DNA from 4 places in the Allohahella marinimesophila genome. Region 2 is predicted to be linked to each of the others. Evidence: predicted binding sites of a transcription regulator. Region 2 holds the regulator's gene; each other region holds the start of a gene.
The links. Region 2 encodes sigma-54, which starts transcription at its own class of promoters, with help from an activator protein. Its sites were predicted from a motif close to TGGCACNNNNNTTGCTNT; they were not measured.
Positions count from the first base shown of each region.

Region 1: a site for sigma-54 is predicted at 1,836-1,853, ahead of glnK (P-II family nitrogen regulator). Genes of this name have one in related genera too.
Region 3: a site for sigma-54 is predicted at 2,442-2,459, ahead of ABD735_RS06305 (PEP-CTERM sorting domain-containing protein). Genes of this name have one in related genera too.
Region 4: a site for sigma-54 is predicted at 2,416-2,433, ahead of ABD735_RS17845 (pilin). Genes of this name have one in related genera too.

Region 1 covers NZ_BAABBO010000009.1:316,284-320,499, forward strand. Annotated here, with positions in the region: gene ABD735_RS10150 (YifB family Mg chelatase-like AAA ATPase) at 1-1,076, opposite strand, end outside; gene ABD735_RS10155 (accessory factor UbiK family protein) at 1,210-1,464, opposite strand; gene glnK (P-II family nitrogen regulator) at 1,951-2,289, shown strand; gene ABD735_RS10165 (ammonium transporter) at 2,331-3,602, shown strand.
Region 2 covers NZ_BAABBO010000016.1:55,816-60,031, reverse strand. Annotated here, with positions in the region: gene lptA (lipopolysaccharide transport periplasmic protein LptA) at 1-78, shown strand, start outside; gene lptB (LPS export ABC transporter ATP-binding protein) at 93-818, shown strand; gene ABD735_RS16380 (RNA polymerase factor sigma-54) at 913-2,445, shown strand; gene hpf (ribosome hibernation-promoting factor, HPF/YfiA family) at 2,485-2,793, shown strand; gene ptsN (PTS IIA-like nitrogen regulatory protein PtsN) at 2,826-3,299, shown strand; gene rapZ (RNase adapter RapZ) at 3,309-4,169, shown strand.
Region 3 covers NZ_BAABBO010000007.1:138,987-143,202, forward strand. Annotated here, with positions in the region: gene ABD735_RS06290 (sulfite exporter TauE/SafE family protein) at 1-64, shown strand, start outside; gene ABD735_RS06295 (HNH endonuclease signature motif containing protein) at 288-1,631, shown strand; gene ABD735_RS06300 (hypothetical protein) at 1,634-2,131, shown strand; gene ABD735_RS06305 (PEP-CTERM sorting domain-containing protein) at 2,590-3,285, shown strand; gene ABD735_RS06310 (sensor domain-containing diguanylate cyclase) at 3,414-4,216, shown strand, end outside.
Region 4 covers NZ_BAABBO010000019.1:678-4,893, reverse strand. Annotated here, with positions in the region: gene ABD735_RS17855 (diacylglycerol/lipid kinase family protein) at 1-608, shown strand, start outside; gene ABD735_RS17850 (metallophosphoesterase family protein) at 605-1,414, shown strand; gene ABD735_RS17845 (pilin) at 1,836-2,324, opposite strand; gene pilB (type IV-A pilus assembly ATPase PilB) at 2,767-4,216, shown strand, end outside.

The DNA.
Region 1 (4,216 bases), on a different contig from region 2:
AGCAGGAATCTGGCCGGGAAGGCCACCTGTCGTTGCGAGCGAGTGACATTGATGGTGTGTTGCTCGAGTGGCTGTCGCAGTGCCTCGAGCGTTCGCCCGGAAAACTCGGGTAATTCGTCGAGAAAAAGTACACCGTGATTGGCCAGGGAAATCTCTCCTGGCTGGGGTGATCGACCGCCACCAACGATGGCAGACACCGAGGCGCTGTGGTGCGGGCTTCGAAATGGCGGTTTGCGCCTTGTGAGAATCTGTTCGCCTATTGTCAGCGTGTCCTCTGGCTGGCCGATATCACTATGGCTGACGGAGTAGATTGAGGCCGTTTCAAAGGCTTGCTGCCGACTGAGATTCGGCAACAATGAGAGGATTCGCCGCGCCAACATGGTCTTGCCTGACCCGGGGGGTCCACTCATCAGCAAGTGGTGATGCCCAGCAGCGGCGATTTCAAGCGCGCGGCGGGCCTGAAACTGACCACGAACATCAGCCATGTCGTCAGTGTCTGCGACGTGATCGGACGGGGGGAGTCGATCTCGCGAAGGTACTGCGGGCTGGGTCGAAGCGCTGTCGTTCAGGTAGGCGGTCACCTCACGCAAGGTAGAAAAGCCAAAGGCTTCGATGCCGTCGAGGTTCGCGAGAAGATCAATCTTGGCGGCGGCCGTAAGCAAGGGGTGGCCAGCCTGGTGACTGGCCAGCGCTGCTGGCAGCAGACCGCTGACCGGTTTGATCTGACCGGACAGTGACAACTCTCCGAAGATTTCACAGCCCGCCAGCCTGCGTTTCGCCGCCTCCGTCAACTGCTTTGACGCGGCCAGGATACTGAGCGCAATCGCAAGATCGAAGCGACCACCACATTTTGGCAAGTCGGCTGGCGCCATATTGATAGTGATTCGCCGGGCAGGAAAGTCGAAGCCGGAATTGATGAGCGCACTACGCACCCGGTCCTTGCTTTCACGTACGGCAGCCTCTGGCAGTCCGACTATAGACAGTGCCGGCAGGCCATTGGAAATGTGGGTTTCAATATAAACAAGAGGCGCAGTGACGCCAATAAGCGCCCTGCTGCAGACAACAGATAATGACATTGCACCGTCCCTGGTGACTTGATAAATGGAGAGCATGAGGGCTCTCCGCAAAAGACGACCATCCTGGTCATCAAATCAAAACACTACGTTTTCCGCTCATACCGTCTGCTGAATTCAGACCGGACCGAGTGACTTACTGGCTGACCAGCTTGCCCTCTACCTGATCCAGACGCTTCTCGAGGGTAGCAAGACGCTCCCGAGTGCGAATGAGCACGGCTTTTTGAGCTTCAAACTCTTCCCGCGATACGACGTCCAGCTTATCCAGAATGCTACTGACAGCAGCCTTGAGTTGCATCTGAGCATCCTGCTGCGCACTTTTCGCAAGGCCCGGAACATATTGGCCGAAATTTTCGTGAAAACCCTGAAGCAAATCCACTGGACTCTTCATAGAGCTGTACCTCTTCCATTACAAGTAAGGATCAATCTTGGTGTTTTGTGTGTAACGAAGACCGTCCTGTTTTCCCGACGCCATAGTAACACCACCCACACTCACTAGCGGTAGGCGATTTCCGTTAAATAGTGCTCATTTCTTGATCTTTTACCTGAAATATTTTTCCCAAGTATCAGGTCACCGTCGAGTCATCGGCTGGTCAGCAACGCGACATGCGCCCATTTTTGGTGCACGCCTCCTGCCTAGAGCCTAATTGGTGCACCATTCCGCGCCATTGCGGTGCAGGCTAACGAATAATATTGAGGTTTTACCGCATACTTCCAACTTAGCATCGTCTAAATGACTGTATCTGAACGATTTGTAATGGCTGGCATGCTTCGTGGTTAGCAACTGCATCTCGCTCGTTACAAGTGGGTCATCTTTTCAACGGCAGGCTAGCAACCAGCTTAATTACCAGCGTTCAGACGGCATTAGGAGACAGATATGAAACTTGTTACTGCCATCATCAAACCTTTCAAGCTCGACGATGTTCGAGAGGCACTGTCGGAAATCGGCGTGCAGGGTGTGACAGTTACTGAGGTCAAGGGCTTCGGACGTCAGAAGGGCCACACGGAACTGTATCGTGGCGCCGAGTACGTCGTGGACTTCCTGCCGAAGGTGAAGATCGAGGTCGCCATCGCGACTGACATGCTTGACCAGGTGCTCGAATCAATCAGCAAGGCGGCCAATACCGGCAAGATCGGTGATGGCAAGATTTTCGTGGTTGACCTCCAGCAGATCATCAGGATTCGAACCGGCGAAACCGGAACGGACGCGATCTAACTCTCACCAAACTTACTATCTGGCCTCATACGGAGGGCTTCATGGAAAATAATCTATTTCACCTGCAGTACGCCATGGACACGTTTTACTTCCTGGTCTGCGGCGCATTGGTCATGTGGATGGCTGCCGGTTTCGCAATGCTCGAGGCCGGTCTCGTCCGCGCCAAGAACACCACCGAAATCCTTACCAAAAACGTCGCGCTCTACGCGATCTCCTGTGTCATGTACATGATTTGCGGTTACGCCATCATGTATGGCGGCGACATTTTCCTCTCGGGCATTGCGGGCGGAGACACGCTGGTCGACGACACGCTGAAGAGCTTTGCCGAGCGTGAAGACGGCTTCGAAGGCGGTTCGGTCTACTCATCGGCTTCCGACTTCTTCTTCCAGGTCGTGTTCGTGGCCACCGCCATGTCCATCGTATCGGGTGCTGTCGCCGAGCGTATGAAGCTGTGGGCTTTCCTGATGTTCGCAGTGGTCATGACCGGCTTCATCTACCCGATGGAAGGTAGCTGGACCTGGGGCGGCAATGCTGTCTTCGGCATGTACACCCTTGGTGACCTCGGCTTCTCTGACTTCGCAGGCTCAGGCATCGTTCACATGGCTGGTGCAGCTGCTGCCCTCGCTGGTGTGATCCTGCTGGGTGCCCGTAAAGGCAAGTACGGCCCGAATGGCCAGGTCAACGCCTTCCCTGGCGCGAACCTGCCACTGGCGACACTCGGTACCTTCATCCTCTGGATGGGCTGGTTCGGTTTCAACGGTGGTTCAGTACTGAAGCTTGGTGATATCGCTAATGCCAACGCTGTGGCCATGGTCTTCCTCAACACCAACGCGGCAGCTGCCGGTGGCGGTATTGCGGCCCTGATCACGGCACGACTCCTGTTTGGCAAGGCCGACCTCACCATGCTGCTGAACGGCGCACTGGCTGGTCTGGTAGCGATCACAGCTGAGCCTTCCACGCCAAGCGCGCTTCAGGCGACTATTTTCGGTGCCATCGGTGGCGTACTGGTCGTGTTCTCGATCATCACCCTCGACAAGCTGAAAATCGACGACCCGGTCGGCGCCATTTCGGTGCATGGCGTCTGCGGTCTGCTGGGTCTGCTGCTCGTGCCACTCACGAACGACAACTCAAGCTTCTCTGGTCAGCTGATCGGTGCAGCGACCATCTTCGTCTGGGTATTCGTCTGTAGCCTGATCGTCTGGGGCATCCTGAAGGCCGTCATCGGCATCCGGGTCTCGGAAGAAGAGGAGTACGAAGGTACGGATCTGTCTGAGTGCGGAATGGAAGCTTACCCTGAGTTTCAGCGCGACTGAACACGCGCTGTGGGCGCAGGGACGCGCCAGTTTTACAAGAGTAAGATCAGCACTTCCAGGTTAAGAAACCTGACATGAGAAACAACCCCTTGGATGCCTGTATCGAAAGATACGGGCATTTTTTTTGCCCTCAATCGAGCGGTTCATGGTTAGGCAGTGGGGGACAATGGCTGCAGAACCCGCCGTGAATATCGCGTTCGCGAGCACATCCCTGTAGGCTACCTCGGCCATCCATGGCCGAGGATGTTCTGCAGCCATTGTCCCCCACCGCCTTCCTGAGATTCAGTGAAACGGCCAGAAAATTCGGCGCCCGATGGACGCTCCCCTCGCCTGGAGAGCCTGCCGGATGGCCACCGAGCCTAGAGTAATTATCTCGCACAGTCTCAGCACTCGCCCTATCTGGTCTGACAGTCCGCAGGGGCAGTGGTGTTCCAGTATTCAGGACATCCTCGGCCATGGATGGCCGAGGAGCCTACACGGATGTATTCACGGCGAGTCCTGAATACTGGAACACCACTGCCCCTCCCGTAGTATTCACGGCGAGTCCTGAATACTGGAACACCACTGCCCCTCCCGTAGTATTCACGGCGAGTCCTGAATACTGGAACACCACT
Region 2 (4,216 bases):
CAGCGGGTCGAGATGGTTTATTTTCCCGAGACGCCTGATGACGAAGGTGAGACGCCAGAATCCGCCGGTCAGAATTAGGCGAGCGGCGGCATATGAAGAGACTCGCAGCAGACAACCTGTCCAAGGCTTACAAGAAGCGCCCGGTGGTAAAAGATGTATCACTCGAGGTCTTTTCGGGCGAGATCGTCGGATTACTGGGCCCGAATGGCGCAGGAAAAACCACCTGCTTTTACATGGTCGTCGGGCTGGTAGCGAGCGATAGCGGCATTGTCAGCATCGACAACCAGGACATTACCAGTCTGTCGATGCATGGTCGCGCCAGACGGGGCATCGGATACCTGCCCCAGGAGGCGTCAGTATTTCGCAAGCTGAGCGTAGAACATAATATCCTCGCGATACTGCAGACGCGGGGCGATCTGGATGCAAAGCAGCAACGCGCAAAATGTGAGGAGCTACTCAGGGAGTTCCATATTACCCATATTCGTGACAGTCTCGGGATGAGCCTGTCAGGTGGTGAGCGCCGCAGGGTCGAGATTGCCAGGGCCCTGGCCACCGAACCGGATTTCATTCTGCTCGATGAGCCGTTTGCCGGGGTCGATCCGATTTCAGTCAATGATATCAAGCAGATCGTACAGCATCTTCAGAAACGTAGTATCGGCGTACTCATCACCGATCATAACGTTCGGGAGACACTGGATATCTGTGAGAGAGCCTATATCGTCAGTGACGGCTACATCATCGCCAGTGGCACGCCCGACAGTATTCTGGCGAACCAGACAGTGAGAGACGTCTATTTGGGGGACCGATTCAAATTATGAGAATAAGTACTCTGCAGACATCCAGCCCACGGCCGGAATTCATAACGACAGTCGTTAGCGGCCAAGTTGTCAGAAGGCACCTGATCTAATGGTGATGAAGACCTCCCTCCAGCTCAAGATGGGTCAGCATCTGACGATGACCCCTCAGTTGCAACAGGCCATCAAACTCCTGCAGCTGTCCACACTTGACCTTCAACAGGAGATTCAGCAAGCGCTGGACTCCAACCCAATGCTGGAACTGGAGGAAGACGATCACGATCGTGGCCCGGAACGGCTTGAATCGGATAAAAGCGCTGAACGCGACTCCGAAATTCGTAGCGACGCCAGCGAAACCAGGGAAGCAACCGAGCGGCAGGATTCGCTGGACACCATTCCCGATGACTTGCCGGTCGATACCGCTTGGGAAGACGTTTACCAGAGCGGCACGAGCAGCAGCTCTGGTTCAGGATCGGGTGGCGACGACGATTATGATTTCGAGAGCCGTAACTCGCGCACCGAAAGTCTGCAGGACCACCTGCTCTGGCAGCTCAACCTCTGCCCCATGAGCGATACTGATCGTCTGATTGCGCACTCGATCGTCGACGCGGTCAACGATGACGGCTACCTGACCCAGACGCTAGCCGAAATCCACGAAGGCCTGGTCGACATGCAGCAGCGCATGGCTGATCGGGAAGAGCTCGAACTGGACGACAGTGAAGTTATCGAGCTCGACGAAGTCCAGGCAGTGCTCAAACGCATACAGCAGTTCGATCCGCCCGGTGTCGCTGCGAGGGATCTGCAGGAGTGCCTGCTGATCCAGCTTCTGCAGTTGCCGCCATCGACGCCCTGGTTGAATCAGGCCAAGCTGGTGATCAGTCATTACATCAACCTGCTGGGTTCGCGTGATTATGCCCAGCTGATGCGTCGCAGTCGTATCAAGGAGAGTGACCTCAAGGATGTCATGCGCCTTATCCAGTCGCTCAACCCGCGGCCTGGCGAAGGTGTGCAGACCACCGACACTGAGTATGTGGTGCCAGATGTGATCGTCAAGAAACTGAAAGATCGCTGGACTGTGGAACTCAATCCCGAAATTGCTCCGCGAATTCGGGTAAACTCGACCTATGCCGGCATGGTAAAGCGCGCTGATTCCAGCGCCGACAATACCTACCTCAAGGATCAACTTCAGGAAGCCAAGTGGTTTCTGAAGAGCCTGCAGAGCCGGAACGAGACGCTGCTGAAGGTCGCGACCCGGATCGTAGAGCATCAGCAGGGCTTTCTCGACTATGGTGAGGAAGCGATGAAGCCACTGGTGCTGCACGATATCGCTGAAGCGGTCGAGATGCATGAGTCGACCATTTCCCGCGTCACCACGCAGAAATACATGCACACGCCTCGGGGTGTTTTTGAATTAAAGTACTTTTTCTCGAGTCACGTCGGCACCGAAAGTGGTGGCGAGTGTTCGTCGACGGCCATCAGAGCCATCATCAAGAAGTTGGTGGCTGCCGAATCACTGAAGAAGCCGCTGAGCGATAGCAAGATTGCGTCTATTCTTGCAGATCAGGGCATCAATGTTGCACGCAGAACAATTGCGAAGTACCGGGAGGCCATGTCTATTCCTCCCTCAAATGAACGCAAACGGCTCATCTGAGCGTTTGCGAATTCTGACCTACCTATAGAGGCACAGTGTATGCAGTTGAACATTACCGGACAAAATATCGATTTGACCGATGCGCTCAAAAGCCATGTTGAAGCCAAATTCGATAAGCTTCAGCGCCACGTCGACTCGATTAGTAATGTACAGGTGACACTCGCAGTTGAAAAACAGCGCCAGATGGCGGAGGCTACGCTGCACATGAGCGGTAGCGACGTCCATGCGAACGCTGAGGACCTTGATATGTATTCTGCTATCGACCAGTTGGCAGACAAGCTCGACAGACAGGTCCTCAAGCAGAAGGAAAAACAGGTGGAGCGGAATCACGGCGTTAACGCCAGATAGCGGTCGGCCAGCCACAAAGACCCACGTATATTATGAAACTTTCGGAAATCCTGGCTCCGGCACTCACCCAGCATCGGGTGAGTGCCTCCAGCAAGAAAAAAGTCCTCGAATACATTGCTCACCTGGTTGCAGGGCATTACTCGTTTCTGAACGAAACTGCCCTGTTGGCCAATCTCAACAATAGGGAACGCCTGGGCAGTACAGGCATTGGCAAGGGTATTGCGATTCCACACTGTCGGCTCGAGAACTGTGACCGCGTCATCGGCGCATTCATCACGCTCGGCACACCGGTAGAATTCGATGCGATAGATAATGAACCCGTCGACCTGCTGTTCGTGCTGGTGGTCCCTCAGGAAGCCACTTCAGAGCATCTGGATCTTCTCGGTCAACTTGCGCAGAAGTTCAACGACGAGGCTTTCTGTGAAGAAGTCCGAGCCGCCGATAACAGTACACAGCTTTTCGAGCTCATTACTCGAGAGGGCACGCAAGCCGATTCGCAAGACTGAGGTGACTCCTTGAAACTGATTATCGTTAGCGGGCGCTCCGGCTCGGGCAAGAGTACAGCCTTGCACGTACTGGAAGACCTGAGTTTTTACTGCATCGATAATTTGCCGGTGGGGCTTCTCAAGCCTCTCGTGGAGGAGGCACTGAGCGAAGAAAACAAGCCGGCGCAGAATATCGCCGTCAGTATCGATGCCCGGAACCTGAATAAGGATTTTGCCAGTTTTCCCGAGATGTTTGCTGACCTGAAGTCAAAACAGGTCGAATGCGAAGTCATCTTTCTGGATGCTGATGACGAAACGCTCCTGCAGCGCTTTAACGCCACCCGCCGGAAGCATCCGCTCAGCACCAGAACGATTTCGCTCAAGGAGGCTATCAGCCACGAAACCCAGCTGCTCGATCCGATCAGTACCATGGCTAGCCTGTATATCAATACCAGCAACCTGTCTATCTACCAGCTCAGGGATCAGGTCAAACTCCGAGTCAGCGGCCATAGCACGCAGGAGCTTGCCCTGCTGTTCCAGAGCTTTGGCTACAAGCATGGCGTGCCATCAGACAGTGACTACGTCTTCGATGTTCGCTGCTTGCCGAACCCGTATTGGGATCCGGCACTGCGGCGGTTTCGGGGCACTGAGGATCCGGTCATCGAATTTCTGGACAATGCACCTGAAGTGCAGCAGATGAAGGAGGACATATCCCGTTTTCTGCAGCGCTGGTTGCCGGAATTCAAGAAAAGCAATCGAACCTATCTGACCATCAGCATCGGCTGTACCGGTGGGCAGCACCGATCTGTCTACCTGTGCGAGCAACTTGGCCGTGAGTTCAGAGATTTCTACGACAACGTGCAGATACGGCACAAGGAACTGGCTGGGTAACCAAGGCCGGGTACAGTCCTCCTTTGTACAATTTGCGTAAATCCCCA
Region 3 (4,216 bases), on a different contig from region 2:
GCGCGTCTTCGGGGGGCTGCTGTTTTTCGTCGCCAGCAGCATGCTGTGGTCAACCCTGGCGTGATGGTTTGCCTGAGCGTCAGCCATCTACTGCTGACAAACATGGCCGTGATGGGGCAGTTTCTCGAGTGTGAGATCTCTCTGCATCAGCATGGTGAGGATCAATATGAAGTAGCTGTCTTATCCTGCTGATAAATATTACTTTAAACTGGCACGATCAGCCGCTACTCTTAAACCTCCGATTTTGAGTTGCGGCGCTTTCACAGGCCGACCTTCTGAACAGGCTGATGATGTTCGATACAACACCAGACATACGTCTCCGGAAGCTGCTCGTTTGCCTGTTCGCCGCACTGGCTCTCGGCAGCACTGCAGCGTTCGCGGCAATCGAGAACGCTGATCTCGAGCGTTGGGACGGGCAGAAACCGCAGAGCTGGACCACGATCGACAGCGGTATCGTGCTCGCGCGTTCCACCAGCATCCGCCACCAGGGCGGGGCGGCGGCTTCTGTTCTCGTCACTACCAATAACCAGGGCAACACCGACTTTCGACAGGCGCTAACTGTCGAAGCCGGACAGGTGTATGAGTTTGCGGTCTGGGTCCGGCATACCGAAGGCGGTGTGCGAGCCCGTCTGTATGCCGACGGCTACCGGAACTATAGCGACCCCACTCTGACGGGGCGCTGGCAGAAACTGTCGCATCGCTATCGTGCCGAGCAGAGTGGCGCTATTGAAGTCGGCCTTCGATTCTATGATATCGCAGGCTTCGATGGCTCGGAGCTCGTGTACGTCGACAGCTTCGCACCCGTCGCCTCCATTGTGCAGCCAGGTGAGCCCGGCACCGGCCCGCTCGACCGCTATTACAGCGCTGCTGAGGGCAAGCGCGGCGCTGAGCTCAAAGAAGCGTTATTCGACATCATCAACACCCAGATCAACCGCGGCTATGCTGCGCTCTGGTCGTTCTTCCTCAATCATGACATTGACCGTTACTACGAAAATGATGGCTCAATTCTTGATATCTACTCGGAAAATCCGGCCACCAACGACCCACACAGCTTCCGCAAGAGCCTGGATCAGTGCGGTACTTATCGAGCCGAGGGCGATTGCTATAATCGCGAGCATTCCTTCCCGAAAAGCTGGTTCGGGCGGAGCGAGCCAATGAATTCGGATGTGCACCACATCTTCGCCGTGGATGGCTACGTCAACGGTATCCGCAGCAGCTATCCGTATGGCGAAGTAGGCTCTGTTCGCTATGTCACCGCCAACGGCTCGAAGGTGGGGCCCGGGCATTCGTCGCTCGGCTATGGCGGCACCGTGTTCGAGCCGAGAACAGAGTTCAAGGGCGATCTGGCGCGGGCGCAGCTGTACATGGCGATCCGATACCAGCATCTCATCGCTGGCTGGGAAGGTCTCAGCCCAGAGGGTGATGCAGCGCTCTCCGGCGCTCATGATCAACCGTTCGAACCATGGTATCTCCGCATGCTAGTGCGCTGGCATGCCGCTGACCCGGTGAGCCAGAAGGAGCGAGACCGTAATTCGGCCGCCTTCGAATTCCAGGGCAATCGGAACCCCCTGGTAGATTATCCTCAGTTCGCCGAGTTGATCTGGGATGAGTATCTGGTAAATGAGGATTGAACTTGCCTGATATTCTTGGATGGGCTCACGAAAAAGAGATAGACCTCCGGGCCACGATAAACTGGTCAACACCGCTTTCGGAAGACATGCTGCCCACGGGTATGTCCGCTGACGAGGACACGGCCTATTTCTATGCCATCGTTGGCCGTTTCGAGCGTGAGTGGCAATCGTATTATATCGGAATGGTGTATTCCCAGTTCGTCTCGACCCGTCACAGGAATAACGATCACCTGACGCGCCTGAAAGATCTGAAATCGAAGCATCCTGACACCGTGTGGCATCTGACGCTTGGAACACTGACGCTGCAGGACAAGCGCCTCAACGAGGGCCTCGTCAAGAAGGTCGAAGGCTTGTTGATCTACAGTCACTGGCATGACAAGTGTGTGAGCCGAACGAGGAGTCTGCGTTTCAGTTGCGACCAATCGATCCAGATATCCAATACCGGCTTCAATGAGCCCTTCCACAAGACAGTAGCGTACGGCGCATTAGTTTCAGGATAACGGTGAAAACGGTGGCTGCCAGAATCAGCCGCCGTCAGGAAAATATACATTCATTTTTTCTGCAGCTTTTGCTGTTGTAACGTCTGACCGCATTTTTTCGTTGCTCGTCGAAAAGCTCTAGGCCATATGGCTAGGGGGCTGCAGGCGCAGTTGCCAGGCTCACGGCCGTCGTCACCGATCGATCTCGGCCGACAACCATGAAAGATTCATGAATTTGCGTAAACCCCGCGTCCACATTCTTTACGAAAACGCCATCGGCAACGGCCGACTGAGAAGACAAAAACCTTTATTGGTCAATGTCTTGGCGCTTTGGTATGGGTGTTGCTTACGTTCTGTTACAGACGCATAGATTTGCTGTACTACTCGTCGTAACTGCAGATGACGGACGACATGGATGATCATCTGCAAAAACAGGACCGGATTGGTTTCACAATAATTCAGTTACGAAGGTGTTTATTATGACTAGCTCAAGCATTTTTAAAGGTATGGCTGCTACTGCACTGGCGGTGACATTCTCCGCTTCAGTCTCTGCAGCAACAATCTACGAAGCGTTCGACCAGGGTGAAGTCGCCAGTTCCTGTGGTGGTGCACAATATGGCCTCTGGACTAACGGTTTGGCGCTCGGGTCAGGTTCAGCATGCTCTTACCATTACAGCATCAATCCTGGCACCAACTTCACCACATTCGATGACGGCACTGCCAGCTTTACTGGTACGGCTACCAACGGTTATGGCATCGAAGCGACCATCAGCCTCAACCTCTTTGGTTTCACGACTGATTATTCGCCAGTCAAGACTGGCGGTTCCGCCAATACTGCAGACTGGGCCTTTTATACCAACCTGACCGAAGACAGCTCCATCACCGTCGGTGGCGTTGAATATTTCGCCCGCCTGGTCGGTGCGCCCGATAATATCGGTACAAAGCCAGTATTCCAGTATGGTACAGGCGCCAATGACAAGACCGAAGCGTTTGGTGGATCAGTCTGGCTGGACATGTACTCGGCCAACGGCGACGCATTGTTCACTGAGCCAAACCACTGGGACATCAATTTCGACCTTGGTCCTGGCGTCGGTCTCGATGTGCCAGCGCCGTCGACCATAGGTCTGCTCGCGCTTGGCATCGCTGCGCTGAGACTGTCTCGCCAAAGGAAGTAGTGCTATAGCCTACGTCATCCCTCCTGTTTTCTAGCCCCTCTATGAGGGGCTTTTTACGTTTAGTCGGCTAGACTTTCCCTGTTCATCACATTTAATCAGTTATCCTTGTAGTCTGGTACGGAACGTCTATGCGATTTTTCCTCCTGTTTCTGTGGTGCATGGCTGTAGGCGTCTCCGCCCATAGCGAGATGCCCGCAGCCGTCGTCCTCTCCGCAGGCGCACCTAACGCGGTGGAGCTTGGCGAGCATCTCCAGTATCTGGAGGATCCCAATGGCGTTCTCGACAATGCTACAGTAAGAAGCGACGCGAGCATCTTATGGCAGCGCTCAGATCAGGCTGAGCTGAATTTTGGCTACACACCCTCGGTCTACTGGCTACGATTCTCTCTGGTGCAGGCGGGCGAAACGTCGGTGCCGTACCTGCTCGAGATCGGCTACCCGGTTCTTGACTACGTGGATGTCTATATCTATCGCCAGGATGAGCCGGCTCAGCATGAACGCATGGGTGATCGTTTCAGTTTCGCAGAGCGGCCGATCGAGTACACGACCTTCATGGTGCCACTCACGCTCCAGCCCGACCAGCCAGTAGACCTGTTGATTCGTGTGCAGAGCAGCTCCTCTGTGCAGGTGCCACTCAGGCTTTGGCCAGAGACTCGAATACTGCCACACAGTTTTGCCGAAACCTTTGGCAATGCGTTTTTCTATGGCGCGATGATCGTGCTCGCCATTTACAACTTGTTGATATTCGTTTCTGTCCGTGACATCAGCTACTTCTATTACGTGATGTACCTGCTATCGATGACGGCCGTCATCGGCGGCATTCAGGGAATCACCTTCAGAATGCTATGGCCGGAGGCCACGTCCTGGAACGATATCAGCATCCTCGTCGCCATCAACGGTATGGTTATTTTCGGCGTCCTGTTCCTGCATAG
Region 4 (4,216 bases), on a different contig from region 2:
CAAAGGCAGCCATCAGGAACGCCATCGAAGGTGAAGCCACGGCCGTGCCCCTGTGCTGGGTGAACCGGGAGCCCTTCTGTGTCAGCGCCAGTCTCGGAGTTTATCCGAAGATCATGAAGGCCAGGGAGCGGATGCTGGCGAAAACCGGTCGATCGCGGCTTGCAGCCGTACTCACCAGCATCTGGGTCTTCCTGACCAGTCAGAAGCGCTCGCTGATCTCGATCGAACACGGTACACAGGTCCGGCAAATGAGGACGCCCCTGGTCGTGGTGACCTGCAGTCAGACTCAGATCCAAACCTTCGACATGCCTGAGGCAAGCCATCTGGACCAGGGTTACATGATCCTGTTTGCCATGCGTGGGCGCACCAGTATCAGTATGTTGTTCGCCCTGCTCCGAAGTGCTTTCGGCGGCATACGAAACGTAGAAGAGATCAGCTACGAACCAGTACAGAAGCTCAAGATTACCTACTCGCGGGTGCGACGCAGAAAATCTATTGAAGTGGCTGTCGATGGCGAGATTCGCAAACTGCAAAATCCGCTTATTTTTACTGTCGAACACGAAGCGGCTCAAGTCATCATGCCTGCCAAGAAACAGGATGGTGAATGAATATACTGCATATTTCAGACACGCATTTCGGTACTGAGATACAGGCCACCATCGAAGCGCTGCTCGAACATCTCGAAGAGTTTCCAAGCCAGCTGGTTATCTTTTCAGGCGACATCACCCAGCGCGCGCGGGTCAGCGAATTCAAGGCAGCGGCTGCTTTTCTGAGACGCCTGCCGGATGGTCCGGTGATGATTGTACCTGGCAACCATGATATTCCGCTCTACAACGTGCTTCGACGCTTCAGCTCGCCTTACGGTCGCTACGATGAATACCTGGCGGATTTTTCACTAGGCCAGGACCACATGCCGACGTTCGACTCGGATCGGGTGTCAATTACCGGCCTGGATACAACTGACCCGGCCCGGCACAAGGACGGCTTGATCACTGAAGAGCATATCCAGCTTACCAGCGAACGCCTGCGCGCTGCCGAGACGCACAAACTCAAGATCGTATTTGCGCATCAGCCCGTGGACGCTATCCTTGAAATGGATGAGAAAAACATCATGCACAACGCCGAGCCTGCCATCCGGCAGTGGGCGGCCGATGGCATGGACCTGTACCTGGGTGGCCACATTCATTTTCCGTTCATGCAGCCCCTGCGCATCCGCTACCCGGATATAGCGCATGACGCCTGGACGGCCCAGTGCGGCACGACCTTCTCGACCAGAATCAGAAACAAGATGCCGAATTCGTTCAATCGGATTTGTGTTGGAGAGACCAGGAATGAGACCAAGCTGGAGCGCTGGGAATATGATTATGGGATGCGGCGGTTTAAGTTGGAGGAGCGGGTTGAGCCTTGGTTGTAGTGGCTAAAGCTTTAGCTCGCAGACCTCTTAGCATTAATAATTGGGAGAAAATTTAAGCCTTCTTCCTATAGGTGCTGTCGACCTAAGCTGCTGTGCAGGCATTAGTCATCGACCACGAAGGCCAGATCACCTGGCAACTCCAATCCCTTGCAGTTTCCGTTCGTCAAGCCTCTGCTTCACCTTCTCCTGCCTTTAGATTATCCCCCGCGGTGCACACCCATGCTATACGATTAACCGTTCTCCTTGCCGGGTCGAAACAGACTGCACCGCCCAATTACCCCTTTGCCGCGACCGCCAGGCGAATATCGCATGGAGGCCCTGCCCACCATGCTTGAAGCACCACAGAAAAAGCCGCTCAATTGAGCGGCTCTATATTCACTGACATACTTTAAACTATGTCAGCAGAGTTGTACCGTTTCGCTTATCTGCAAGCAGAAGGCAGATATTTGGTTGGTACAGTGGTCGGACTTGCTGAGGCTGGTGCAGCAGCTGTACCAGTTGCATCACAAATCATTTCTAGACCTTTAACGCTCGCTGCGAATTTAACAGTCAAGGTTGCCGCATTCAGATCGGTAGGACCCTTGTCCATATCCATAACGAATGCTGAAGTATTATCATCGATTCTTTCATAAGCCGCTGCGTTAACAGTCTCGGCAAGCTCAAGGGTATCGGTAATCTTTGCGATAAGTATGTCTGCTGCAGCATCGCCTGCTGTTGGCATAGTGCCGTATGAGGTGTACCAATCGTAAAGATCAACCTTAGCACCACTTGAAAGACTCACAGGCTCGGCAACCTTCGCACGAGTGGTATAATCCTGATAGGCCGGAATCGCTACAGCGGCAAGAATACCAATGATGGCAACAACGATCATAAGTTCGATCAGTGTGAAGCCTTGCTGTGCCTTGCTCATTACTGGTTTGAAATTTTGCATTTGGTAATCCTCAGTGTTCTATGACGTTTTGCTTCGGGCGTCGCCTGTGCTTCGCATCCTTGTATGAAGTAAAGCAGAGGGCGTGCCAAAATCAAATTTCACATATTCCCCACTTTATTATCATAGGCTTAGACCTTCTGGTCCGCCCCAAACGCAACATGTCTACTCGTTCAAATTATAGCCTACTCTGGCATAATCACTCTCTGTCGCGGCATAAAGTGACGCTCCCGGTCACAATTAAGCGCTGTTAAAGATGACCACCTTTGTCCATGTCATGAGATACGCTGAAATTTGAATTCATTTTCGAACCGGATTTTTGCGAACTCTCCTATTCACTTCTAAACTCCTCAAATACCTTGATTTCTGCTTAAGCTGCAGTTGCAGTGGTATTCCTCACCTTCTAAAGAGTCAGAAACTGTACATGAGCGCACCACTCACAGGCCTTGCCCGTCGCTTTGTATTCGACGGCATCATCGACGAAGAAACCGCTCGCAACGCCAGTAATGAGGCCAAACGGGCTAACATTCCGTTGGTGGCCTATATCGTCAATAATGGGCTCGCCAAGGCACCACAGATCGCGCAAGCATCTTCGTTGGAGTTCGGAGTACCGCTTTTCGATCTGGATGCGCTTAACCTGGCAGTCATGCCAGAGAAGTCAATTGGCGAAAAATTGGTGCGCAAGCATCAGGTACTGCCGCTCTTCAAAAGAGGAAACAGATTATTCCTGGCAGTCGCTGATCCAACCAATATCACGGCAATGGATGAAATCAAGTTCGCCACTGGATTAAATGCCGAACCCGTTCTGGTTGAGCAGGATAAACTCAGCCGAGCCATCGACGCCTATCTGGAAACACAGGAACAACCCCTTGGCGGCATGGATCTAGATGGTGACCTTGAAGATATCGATATTGATACCGGTGACAATAAGCCGGAAGCAAGTTCAGACGCCGGCGAAGACGATGCGCCTATCGTCAAATACGTGAACAAGATGCTGCTCGACGCCATTAAGGGCGGCTCTTCAGATGTCCACTTCGAGCCCTACGAGCACGCCTACCGCATACGCTTCAGAACCGACGGCATCCTTCACGAGGTATCAAGACCATCGGTGAAGTTAGCCGCCAAGTTCTCGGCTCGTCTTAAGGTCATGGCCCAGCTGGATATCTCTGAACGACGCGTGCCACAGGATGGCCGTATAAAGATGAAGCTGTCCAAGACAAAGTCTATCGATTTCCGTGTCAATACCCTGCCCACGCTTTGGGGCGAGAAGATCGTATTGCGGATTCTCGACTCCAGTAGCGCTAAAATGGGTATCGACGCGCTCGGCTATGATCCGGACCAGAAACAATTGTATATGGACGCGCTGGCCCAGCCCCAGGGCATGATTCTGGTTACAGGACCCACAGGTAGCGGCAAGACGGTTTCGCTCTACACAGGCATAAACATACTGAATACGCCGGAGCGAAATATCTCAACTGCTGAAGATCCTGTCGAGATAAACCTCGAGGGCGTCAACCAGGTGAACGTCAGTACTCGAGTTGGTCTCGACTTTTCTGCAGCGCTGAAAGCGTTCCTGCGTCAGGACCCGGATGTGGTCATGGTTGGTGAGATACGCGATCTTGATACCGCTTCCATCGCCGTCAAAGCAGCCCAGACTGGTCACTTGGTGTTGTCGACGCTTCACACCAACAGCGCCCCGGAAACATTGACCCGCTTGCGCAACATGGGCGTGCCCTCTTTCAACATTGCCACTTCGGTCAGTCTTATCATTGCGCAACGTCTTGCTCGCCGCCTCTGTAGCGAATGCAAAGAAGAATTGAAGGTGCCAAATGAGGTGCTTAAAGAGGAAGGCTTCACAGACGAACAAATTGCTA